Regions from separate parts of the Paenibacillus sp. NPDC056579 genome, predicted to be linked through region 1. Evidence: a T-box and tRNA genes for the amino acid it is inferred to sense, from the RefSeq annotation. Region 1 holds a T-box; the other holds one or more tRNA genes.
The links. The T-box of region 1 lies ahead of leuS (leucine--tRNA ligase). A T-box ahead of a tRNA ligase gene usually reads a tRNA of that ligase, here a tRNA-Leu.
Positions count from the first base shown of each region.

Region 2: it has a tRNA-Leu gene. The T-box ahead of leuS (leucine--tRNA ligase) is inferred to sense a tRNA for this amino acid. The anticodon was not compared.

Region 1 is NZ_JBHTVD010000003.1:496,368-502,506, forward strand. It holds gene comER (late competence protein ComER) at 1-256, shown strand, start outside; gene leuS (leucine--tRNA ligase) at 334-2,784, opposite strand; T-box leader at 2,857-3,120, opposite strand; gene ACFQ88_RS14850 (class I SAM-dependent DNA methyltransferase) at 3,389-4,168, opposite strand; gene ACFQ88_RS14855 (CvfB family protein) at 4,285-5,196, opposite strand; gene rsfS (ribosome silencing factor) at 5,193-5,540, opposite strand; gene yqeK (bis(5'-nucleosyl)-tetraphosphatase (symmetrical) YqeK) at 5,621-6,139, opposite strand, start outside.
Region 2 is NZ_JBHTVD010000003.1:290,904-297,042, reverse strand. It holds gene ACFQ88_RS13940 (efflux RND transporter periplasmic adaptor subunit) at 1-781, shown strand, start outside; gene ACFQ88_RS13935 (hypothetical protein) at 812-2,536, shown strand; gene ACFQ88_RS13930 (2'-5' RNA ligase family protein) at 2,615-3,127, opposite strand; gene ACFQ88_RS13925 (phosphatidylglycerophosphatase A family protein) at 3,278-3,829, shown strand; gene ACFQ88_RS13920 (hypothetical protein) at 3,996-4,160, shown strand; tRNA gene ACFQ88_RS13915 (tRNA-Met) at 4,244-4,320, shown strand; tRNA gene ACFQ88_RS13910 (tRNA-Ile) at 4,332-4,408, shown strand; tRNA gene ACFQ88_RS13905 (tRNA-Leu) at 4,436-4,521, shown strand; gene ACFQ88_RS13900 (hypothetical protein) at 4,824-6,139, shown strand, end outside.

The sequences.
Region 1 (6,139 bases):
TGCCGAAGCCGAAGCCACTCAGCTTGCCTGTGAAATGCTGCTCGGCACCGGAAAGCTTCTGACGACGGGAGGCTTCTCCCCTGCGACACTGCAAAAGAGAGTGTCCGTTCCCGGCGGTATTACGGCCGAAGGACTCCGTATAATGCAAAATGAGCTGCACGGATTGTTTAACAACCTGGTCCGCACAACTCATTCGAAATATGAAGAAGATTTGGAAAAGGTGGGAGCCCTGTTTTCAACAAATAAGGACAGTTAAAAACGCGATGCTTTCACGCTTTTCCATATGAACCGCTGCTGCTTCGGCAGAGCGGTTATTTTTATTTACAAAATGATCTAGCCAACGACAATGTTGACCAGCTTGCCTTTAACTGCAATCACCTTGCGCACAGACTTCCCGTTCATCGCTTCCTGTACTTTGCTCATCCCCATAGCAAGCTCCTGCATATCCGCTTCGCTTGCGTCTTTGGATACCATCGTACGCTCGACGATTTTGCCGTTCACTTGAACGACGATTTCCACTTCGTTATCTACTGTCCATGCTTCGTCATACGTAGGCCACTCTACATAAGAAACGGATTCTGTATGCCCCAGCTTCTCCCACAGCTCTTCAGCCAAATGCGGTGCGATAGGAGATAGCATTTGTACGAAATGCTCCATCGCTGCCTTAGGCAGACGATCGGTTTTGTAAGCCTCGTTTACGAAAATCATCAGCTGGCTGATCGCCGTATTAAAGCGCAGCGCCTCGAGATCCTCCGTAATTTTCTTGATGCTGCGGTGCCACGTACGTTTGAACGTATCGCTGCCCAACGTTTCGTCCGCGCTGATTTTCGGCTGAAGCTCACCGTTGTCCCCGACGAACAAACGCCAAATCCGGTTCAAGAAGCGGTACGTACCCTCTACGCCGTTGACATTCCAAGGCTTGGTAGCCTCAAGAGGCCCCATGAACATTTCATACATGCGGAGCGTATCCGCACCGAACTCGTTCACAATAAAATCCGGGTTGATTACGTTGCCGCGGGATTTACTCATTTTTTCGTTATTTTCACCCAGGATCATCCCCTGGTTAACCAGCTTGTAGAACGGCTCCTTCGTGGAGACGACGCCCAGATCGTACAGCACCTTATGCCAGAAGCGAGCGTACAGCAAGTGAAGCACCGCATGCTCGGCTCCGCCGATGTACAGATCAACCGGCAGCCATTTTTGCTGCAAGTCCTTGGAGCACAGCTCCTTGTCGTTCTTCGGATCGATGAAGCGCAAATAGTACCAGCAGCTTCCCGCCCATTGCGGCATCGTATTCGTCTCGCGGCGCGCTTTCATGCCGGTTTCCGGATCGACCGTTTCTACCCATTCCGTCACATTGGCAAGCGGCGATTCGCCTGTACCCGAAGGCGCAATCTGCTCGACATCCGGCAGCAGCAATGGAAGCTGATCCTCAGGAACGGTTTTCATCGTGCCGTTTTCCAAGTGAAGAATCGGAATCGGCTCGCCCCAATAGCGTTGACGGCTAAACAACCAGTCGCGCAAACGGTACGTTACTTTGCCTTGACCTTTGCCGTTAGCTTCCAGCCACTCGGTCATGGAGGCGATCCCCTGCTCGTTGTTCAAACCGTTCAACAGCCCGGAATTCACGTGCTCGCCGTCTCCGGCGTACGCCTCCTTCGTTACGTCTCCACCCTTGACTACTTCAACAATCGGCAGATCGAACTGCTTCGCAAACTCCCAGTCACGCTGATCGTGTCCTGGAACCGCCATGATGGCGCCTGTTCCGTAGCCTGCAAGCACATAGTCGGCAATCCAGATCGGCACTTTGCCTCCGTTTACCGGATTGATCGCATAAGCGCCCGTGAATACGCCGGATTTGTCTTTCGCCAGGTCGGTACGCTCCAGGTCGCTTTTGCGCGCCGCTTTGTCCTGATATTCCTTCACAGCGGCTGCCTGATCGGCCGACATAATTTGCTCCACCATCTCATGCTCCGGAGCCATTACGCAGTACGTAGCGCCGAACAAGGTGTCCGGACGGGTAGTAAATACTTTCAAGCTTTGATCCGCGTGGCCTTCGATTTGGAAGACGACCTCGGCGCCCTTCGATTTGCCGATCCAGTTGCGCTGCATATCCTTGATCGATTCGGACCAGTCAAGCTCCTCCAAATCTTCCAGCAAGCGCTCCGCATACTCGGTAATTTTCAATACCCATTGACGCATCGGCTTACGGATAACCGGATGGCCGCCGCGTTCGCTCAAGCCGTCAATGACTTCCTCGTTGGCCAGAACCGTTCCCAGTGCAGGACACCAGTTTACCGGCACTTCGTCGACGTAAGCGAGACCTTTGTTGTACAGCTGAATGAAGATCCATTGCGTCCATTTGTAATACTCCGGATCGGTCGTGCTGATCTCGCGGTCCCAATCATAGGAGAAGCCGAGCGACTTGATTTGCCGGCGGAAATTGTTGATGTTCTTGATCGTAATATCGCGCGGATGCTGCCCGGTATCGAGTGCATGCTGCTCCGCTGGAAGTCCGAATGCGTCCCATCCCATCGGATGAAGAACGTTATAACCGCGCATCCGCTTGTAGCGGGATACGATATCCGTAGCCGTGTAGCCTTCCGGGTGTCCTACGTGCAGACCGGCACCGGACGGATAAGGAAACATGTCCAGAGCGTAAAATTTCGGTTTACTCTCATCGTCCAGCACTTTGAACGTTTTATTGTTTTCCCAATGTGATTGCCATTTCGGTTCGATGACCAGGGGGTTATAGCCCTGCTGCTCTTTAGCTTCTTGTGTCATACGAATGTGCCTCCTCCAAAATTCAAAAAAGTTCAGCTGCAAAATAGAAAAGCCCCTCATCGCTAGCGCAACGCTAGGGACGAGAGGCGAGCTTCCCGTGGTACCACCCTAGTTAACAGAAGGCATGCTTTGCCCCTGTTCACTCTTCCCCTTAACGCGAGGGCGACGATCAGGCTAGATTCAAGTTTATGCAGAAGATCACACGATCTAATGCATGCTTGAACTTCACCCTCTAGCTCCAAGACGAGTTCACTCTCACCAAGTGCCAGCTCACACCAACCGCTGACTCTCTGAATAACATGATGCAGAGTTACTACTTCTTATCTCAGCCGGTAACTACATATAAAGCGATTATATGTAAAATACGGCAGCAATGTCAAGCCCACTCGAATCTATTGTACATGAAGACGCCTGATTTGATTACTTCACCGGTAAAATGGCAATGCTAGTGCTAGTTTAGCACTTAACAAGTAAGGAGGTCCTTACATGTCCGGGATTATCAACGGCATTGCTTTGTCTCTTCCACTATGGGGGATCATTCTAGGAATCGTGAACATAATCATGAAAGGATAGCCATGCTCTATGCGTCCATGGGCAAGCTAACCTATTTGCGCGCGACGAAAAAAGCGCGTTCCGTCTCTTCCGCAACCGACTTCCACATAAAATCGGCGTACACATCCACTTCTCGAAAGCCGGCTTCCTGCAGCTCCTGCTTCAGCCATTCCAACGGGTAAGCCCGCTGCGAATGCAGCTCCTCGACTCTACGGAAGCATTCGTCCGCACCATGGGAGGACGCTTCGTCTTTAACAAAGATCGTAAGCGCGTGCTCAATCTCGCATCGTTCCGAATCGTAATCGCTTGTCCATATGTAGGCGATGTCGTCTTCATTCAGGAAGAACGGCTGTTCTTCCGCATACGATTCCAGCTGATGGCGGGTATGTACGTCAAACACGAAAAGGCCGCCTTCCTTCAGCCCCGCATAAGCCTGGCGAATCGCTTGCGCCACATCTTCTTCTTCCAATAAGTAGTTCATGCAGTCGCATAGGGAAATGACGGCATCTACAGGCTGCATCAAGCTCCAGTCCCGCATATCCTGCTGAAGCCAGGTCACTTCGCCGCGGCCTTGAAACGGCTGCTCCCGCTGCGCTTCGTAAGCTTTTTGCTGGGCTACCGCCAGCATATCCTCGGACAAGTCGATGCCGAACACTTCATAGCCTTGTTGAGACAATGGCAGAGCAATATTGCCGGTACCGCAGCCAAGATCGGCGACGGTTTGCGGCTGACCGTATTTCACCCAGCACTGGTTCAAGAAATCAAGCCATTCCGCATAAGGCATATCTTCCATAAGGCGGTCATAATGATAGGCGAACAATTCGTAGGCCACGTTTCTTCCGCTCCTTTCCGGCAGGCATGCAAAAACCGGCAGCCTTGTCCTCCCGCAACCCCTGTCAAGATCGTTGCAGGCAGCCTTCAAGGCAAAGCCGGTACGCATACGCTTATTTAATTCTTTGGATTCATTTCCGATTCCGCAGCAGAATCCTTCTTCAGGTGAGTCCAGCTGCCTTCCTGGTATACGAGCCCTTCCTTCATCAGCTTTCCGACCGCTCGTTTAAAAGCGGATTTGCTGATTTTGAAGCGCTGCATGATCACATCCGCCGGCGTCTCGTCCGAATAAGGCATAGAGCCGTTCGGGCGCTCCTGCAAAAACTGGAGCAGCTTCTCCGCATCCTCGTCGCGGCCGACTTCCTTGACCGCCCTCATCGTACAGTTCACTTTGCCGTCGTCACGTATGTAGCTGACCCGTACTTCCACCTGCTCGCCAAGTCGTAACAGTCTTGTCCGTTCCGAAGCGTGGATCATCCCGATGGCTCCGAAACCGAGAACTCCGCCTTCGCATATGACGAACGTCCCCATCTGCAGCGTCTTATATACTCTGCCTTGAACCCAAGTGTTACGCCACGTGGTCGGCGCATGAAAGCACAGCGGCAGCAAATCCTTTTCTCCTGCCAGTTTGGCTACAAGACGCCCCTGACGGTCGTGGGCTAGCATAACGAACACCTTGTCCCCCACTTGCGGACGTAGCTCCGGAAGCTCCGGAAGCTCACGGAAAGGCAGCAGCAAATGGCGGCCAAGGCCCATTTCAAGAAAACAGCCGAAGCGGCGATGAATATCGACGACTTCCAGCAGCGCCACTTCGCCTAATTGAATCAACGGCTTTCGCATCGTCGCAGCCAGCCGGTCCTCCGAATCATAGAACAGAAACACATCGACCATGCTGCCTACCGTGATATCGCCTTCCACTTCGCTATAATGCAGCAGCACATCCTGATTATCGTCGGTCAAAAAATAGCCGTGGGGCGAGACTTCTCTCGCCACCTCCAGCTTGACCCAATTGCCTGCTTCCAATCTCATACCCGCTCAACCACTTTCGCGTCAGACCACAGACGCTCGATATTGTAATATTCCCGGTCATCGCGATGGAACACATGAACGATAACATCGCCCAGATCGACCAGCACCCAGCGTGCCGTATCCATTCCTTCCAATCCGCGAACTCGTGCGCCCTTCTCTTCGGCCTTTTTCTTGATTTCAGTGGCAATCGCCTGCACTTGCGTTTCGGAATTCCCGTGACAGATTACGAAGTAATCGGCAATGAGGGAAATACCTTGCAGGTCCAACGTGACCACATTCATCGCTTTTTTGTCGTCTGCCGCATCTACAGCAAGGGCCATCAATTTATCCGGGGTTATACTCATTCATGTTCCTCCTCTTAAATGGTAGTTCCTTTATGGTTGTTCTATTCATTATGCCAATGACTTATGTCTTCACTTAATGATTATAATGATTGCTGCTCTTCCAGCCGCTTGATTTCTTCAAGAAGCGCGTTTCGCGTCAAAACCGTAAGCGGATAGATTTTCTTGCCTTTTTCCAGCAAAAACCGTATCGTGCCATCGAATCCGGCGACCAACGCCTTCTCTACACTATGTTCAGCGATTTCACGGATATTATTCACGCCCGGAAAATCGCGTCCAGGCTCGATATAATCGGCGAGACAGACGACCTTCTCCAGCAACGACATCCCGACCCGGCCCGATGTATGGAAACGAATCGCATTCAATACATCTTCGTCCGTTATACCGTAATCCCGCTCCGCAACAAAAGCTCCCGCCGGAGCATGCCACAGCTCCTTATCATAATCGAGCAAATCGTCAGACAAATGGTTGTCCCGGATTATACTTTCCTGTTCCTTGACAGGCCAATATTTGCATACGTCGTGAGCGATAGCGGCCAAATAAGCCTTTTCCTGGTCACATCCGTATTGCCTGGCCAGCAGGACTGCCGTTTCCATGACCCC
Region 2 (6,139 bases), 210 kb from region 1:
AAACTATAATAAAATGCGCAATGATTACGATTTGGGGTTAGTTACCAAAAATCAGGTTGAGCAAATGGAAGATCAGCTGAAAAACCTGCGTCTCGAGCTGGACAGTGCAAAAGCCAAGCTGAAAACATTGGACAGCACCAACTCCTTATCGCAGGTTGAGCAAGTGCTGCAATCCTCCGATTTGTCAATCCGCGAAGCGGACCGTACGCTGGCTAATATGGAAGTGAAGGCTCCCGTCAGCGGTGTATTGACCGATCTGCCGATAGAGGTGGGGATGACGCTTCAAGGCGGCTTCCGGGCCGCACAGCTGCAGCAGCTCGATCCGATTAAAATTAAAGCCGAGCTGACCGAGGATGCAGCCAAGCTGATCCGCGGCAAGCAGGAGCTGTCATTCTACGTCCCCGGCTCCGTCGATAAGCAAAAAGCTAAAGTCAGCTACTTGGCGGATGTGATGAGCGCTCAATCCAAATCCTACGCGCTGGAGCTGGAAGTACCGAATGCGGACCGCAAGCTGAAGCCGGGCATGAAGGCGCAAATATTGCTGACGGAAGAAAACGATCAAGTGGTCATAACCGTCCCTACGCTGAGCGTTGTCCGGGAAGGCGGAGACACCTTTGTATTCGTGCTGTCGGGTGAGACGGTTGAGAAGCGCAAGGTGCAGCTGGGTCGGTTGAACGAAACGGATCAGGAAGTGCTCTCGGGAGTGAAAGAAGGAGAACAGCTCGTCATTTCCGGTCAAAATCAATTAAAAGACAAAGAAAAAGTACAGCTGGCGAAATAAACTTACCCACTGGAGGAGAAACAAGTGAAAATGAACTGGAAAAAGACCGTCACATCCGTCGTCATAACATCCGCACTTATGACTTCTAGCTATGCCGCAATCGCTGCGGAGCCTTCGGAAGCGCCTATTCAGGCGACCGAAGCCGCATTATCGTATACATTAAACGATTCGCTTCAATTTGAAATTAAAAGCGTATTGAATGAGCATATTCTGGAAGGCACAAGAATCGGTATAGTTGTCCGGATGAAAAATACCGGCGGCTCCATTACCCGCGTACCGGAATATGAGCTGCGTGTCAAAACAAGCGACGGGGTAGAATATGCGCTTCAGCCGAGCGCCTCCAACCCTAAAGCGATTCAACCGATGGCCAATACGGAATTGAGCTATATGGCGGTCATTGACCGCACGGACTCCGTTGCTCTGTCTGAAGTGAATTGGACGGATGTCGACTATTATGTGTATCCGAAGAAGGAAACGTTGGTTGTTACAGCTCCGATCAGCACGCAAGCCTGGAGCGGCAGCGATACGGTAATTCAAGACCCTACGGCTGTGAAAAAGTGGGGAGAGACGTTCAAGATCGCATCGCTGATCTCTCCGCTGGAGTATACGCCGGTAAGCATCGAGAAGGAAGTGACGGACAAAGGCACCGTACAAATTGTCCAGCTGGTGGTTCAAAATCCGTCTGAGAAGAGAGAGACGCTGCCTGATTTTACGCTGGACGGCAAATCGGAAACCCAGATTTTCTCGGGTAATAAGGTGGAGCAGGGAGAAATCGTTCTCGAGGCGAAGGAGCAAAAGTATATTCATTTTGCTATCCCTACGGAGAACGATACAGTGCTAAGCAGCCTGAATCTGCTGACTCCGGAGAAATTCGCCCAGGCAGGCGCCGGAGCCCAGCCTTCACTGGTCAATTATAATGTAGGAAGACTGAACATCTTACTGGCTGCCGCAGCGAATACAGGGACTTATCCATTCTACGAGCTGAATCAAGTTATGAAATTCGACGATTTAAGCGATTTGATCCATCCGAATTTGCAAGTATCCATGGTGGAATTCCATATGGATGACAACGAGGAAGAGGGCTCCAAGAACGTAACGGCCAAATTCAAGCTGACGAACAAGAGCGATATGCCGATAGCCGTACCTGCATTCCAGACCGAGCTGGTAAGCGCCGACGGCTTTACTTACAGCGGCAGCCGCCAGATCATAGCGACGAAGAACATTCTCCCGAGCTCAAGTCTGGTCGTGAACTACTCCTACACGCTGCCTGTGTCGGAGAAGGGCGAAGGGCTCGCTTTGAAAATATTAGACACGCAGAAAGCGGCTCCGTACAAAACCGCTATAGCAGCTTACCGGGTCGTCCTGCAAGCGCCGGATGCTGCGGACCAGCTTACGATGTATCCGTTCAATGCGAAGGTAACGTACTGGACGATTACGCCAATGTTCAATCGTACAGGCAATTTATCTTATTCATATAAAGCAAGATTCGATTTGCAGATCAGCCGCGACGAGCAAGTACAGGTCGACCAAAGCTATTCCAGGCTGCAGCTGGAGCTCTATGATTCGGTCGGACGCTTGATAGGAACGACGACAGGCAAATTCATCGGTACCGGACGTTTGGTAACAGGCGAGAATAATTTGAACTTCGAGTCGACGTCCGAGCAGCTGGAGCGTCCGCTGATGATCAAAGCTTATGAAGTATTTACGACGCAGTCCGGAGACTCCAAGCGGCTGCTGGGCGTATTCAAGCAGTGACCGTCCTATAGCTTAAGATTCACAACAAAAGCCGATCCATTGGGATCGGCTTTGTTTATTTTATGAGAGCGGATAAGGTTACTTCAATGCAATGGTTTGCAGCTCGTTCCATAATCCGTCCTTATTTTGCTGCAGAACGGATACGCTGTCGACGACGCAGCGAAGATCAAGGCGGGTATTCCGCAGGCTGGAGAGTACGTCGTGCAGCTCGTCATTGCCCAATCCTTGCGCAACGGTAAGGTGAGGGGTGAAGGCTGCAGGTTTGTTCGTGTGTTCTCCTGGCAAAAGAACGCCTTGGATCGTATCGTACAGCCTTTGTATCGGATACGGATCCGAAAGAGCCATGAAGATGACATTTTGAACGGGATAGAAGGTGGAAAACCGGTTAAAATGCAGCTCGGACCGTTTCATCCCGGCCAATGCGCCTGTTATGCGTCCGATAATGGACTGCAGCTGCTCCTCGCTCCATGCTTCCTTGCGGATCAGGCTCAAATGCGGCCGAATATTCGGATAGTGAGGGTCGTATCTGCGGCGGTAGTGGTTCGCGAATTGTTCAATTTCTTTGGATGGAAAGACGGATATGCCATACATCAGAATCCCTCCCAAGAATAGATTTCGTTTCCCTACATGTATTCATATTATACCTCTGTTCCCTTACGCATCCAAGTGGAAAACATTTTTAACAGCATGTTCATACAATAGGATAAACACTATTATCTTCGTGCGAGGGGCGTATGAATTATGAAGCGTCAAGTTCACAGCCAGGAAGTCAGAGCCGCCGTGTACCAAAAGCTGAACGAACGCGGAGTGAAGATAGAAGATATTGCGTTTATCGTGCACCAGATGCAAAGCCCCTATAATCCCTCTCTAAGGCTTGAGGATTGTGTAGAATCCATTCATGCGGTTCTGCAAAAAAGAGAGCTTCAGCATGCCATTCTGGTGGGGATAGAGCTGGATTTGATGGCAGAAAAAGGGATGCTTTCTGAACCTCTTCAATCGATTATCGAATCGGACGAGGGGCTGTTCGGCTGCGATGAGACTTTAGCCTTGGGAGCCGTGCTGACGTATGGAAGCATCGGGGTCACTACGTTCGGTCACCTCGATAAACAGAAGATCGGCATTATCAAGGAGCTGGACACCAAAGCGGGAGTCAAGGTTCATACGTTTTTGGACGACCTGGTCGCCAGCGTTGCGGCTTCCGCTTCAAGCCGTCTTGCGCATCATCAAAGAGATCATATGGAAAAGCGAACCGGAACGGACCTTCCACCGGCTCAAGGAATCCAAGGCTTATAAGTTAGCCTCCATATGTGGGCGTCTCATATATCGGTGCATATCCAGCGGAATAAAGCGGCTTAGGATTTAGTAAGACCAAATAAGGATGTTTCTTTTTGGTTATGCTACTAATGATTAATCAATCGATCATGAATAGGCAAAATCAGATAAACGGAGTGACACGCACATGAATTGGATCTATTGGGGGAAGCTGTACGAAACGAAATTCCAGGCAGGTTGTTTAGCCAAAAGAATGGAAGAAGACTGGTGGATTTACGGATATGAATGTCCCCAGGAGGTAGAGGTGTTCCGGTCCAAAAAAGGGCGTTTTGGCGTAAGGTATATCGTCTAAAAAAAATATGAAGTTTTTTCTTGACAATTATTCGCAGATTATTGTATGATTGGATTCGTCGCTAAGAAAGACTAGCTAACTAACGCGGGGTGGAGCAGCCCGGTAGCTCGTCGGGCTCATAACCCGAAGGCCGCAGGTTCAAATCCTGCCCCCGCAACCAATTTTTTTTGTGGGCCCTTAGCTCAGTTGGTTAGAGCGGTCGGCTCATAACCGATTGGTCGGGGGTTCGAGTCCCTCAGGGCCCACCAACAATCATGAACTTTGTTTGTGATTTTGCCGGAGTGGCGGAATGGCAGACGCACAGGACTTAAAATCCTGCGGGGGCGACCCCGTACCGGTTCGAGTCCGGTCTTCGGCACCATATTTCATTAGCGTACATAACGAACCTTGTGCAGCTTTCATGCTTTTTGCATGACGGAGGCGCAAGGTTTTTTTGACAACAATAGAATTTATAAGTTTCCGAGGTAATCGGATGCAAATTCTATTTGGCGATAAAACCTACCTCTCAACGCGGTCGTTCATCTTTGAAAGGCCTCGGTAGGGGGTTTCTCATTACTATGAAGTCTCAAAAAAAATTCAAATTCGATCAAACCGAATAGGGCTCGGAGCCGTTTCCTAAGATGAAGGTTTGCAATACTACACATCTTGGGAGGTAGATTGAATATGAAGCGACACGGCTTGGCGGCAATAGGAATTGCAGGAGCTTTATTGTGGGGATCCGCATTCCAGATACCGGCATGGGCGGCGGATAACGCAGCCTCTGCCAATGTGAAGACAGCGGCGCAGGTTGCGGAAGAGCTTGGCATTCTGCAAGGAGATGGTAACGGAGTGTCCGACGCCTATTTATCCAAGACGACGACCAGGCTGCAGTCGGCAATTCTTTTCTTGCGTCTGAAAGGTCTTGAGCATGCTGCCATGGAGTTTCGCAGTGCAGATAATTTTTCAGATGCCAATCAAGTGAATGACGCCAACAAATCAATCCTGGCATATTTAAAAGCGAATCCGCAGCTCGGCTGGACCGGAACGGGCAACGGTGCGTTCGAGCCGTCTGCACTTATCACTTCGTCCCAGTACTACAAGGTCCTTCTGGAAACGTTGGGATATAAGCAGGATTCCGACTTCCGGTACGAGGATGTGCTGGATTATGCGAAACAAGTCGGTCTATCCCGGATAGCAGATGCTGGCTCCCTTCGTAACGACCATATCGCTACAGCGACGGTAGAAGCGCTAGCCCTTAAGGTGAAAGGAAGCGGGAAAACGCTTGCGGATTTGCTGTCCGAGCAGAAGGTGATCGATCCGGCTAAAGCGGAGTCGGCCAAGAGAGTATCTCTTCGTGTGGCTGACGATAAGTCGTTAGGATCTTACTTGACGGATCAGAGTGGAAGAACCTTGTATGTGTTTGCAAAGGACACCCAAAACGTAAGCGCATGCAAAGATCAATGTGCGGTTAACTGGCCCGTATATTATGAGAACAACCTATGGGTTCCTTCAGAGCTGCATGCGTCAGATTTCCAAACGATAATCCGGGAAGACGGAAAACAACAGCTAACATACAGAGGTCAGCCGTTATATTATTACATAAACGATGAAAAACCGGGGGACGTGAAGGGTCACGGGGTCAATAATTTATGGAAGGCAGCCGGCTATTCGGCTGTTCAAGTTACTAACCATGATAAGGGCGGAACCATGCTGACGAATTCTAAAGGGAGGACGTTGTACACGTTCACCAAAGACAGCTTGGAGAAGAGCGCATGCTATGGCGCATGTGAAGCCAATTGGCCGATATTTTACTCCAGTCATGCTCCGCTATCCGGCGGGTTTGCTGCAGACGATTTTGGAACGATATCGCGTGAGGACGGGACCAAGCAAACGACATTCCGAGGTCAGCCGCTTTATTATTTCTTCAAGGATGAAAAGGCCGGCGATATGCTGGGGCAAGGCTTGAATAACGTCTGGTTCATCGTCGATCCGTCAGCAAA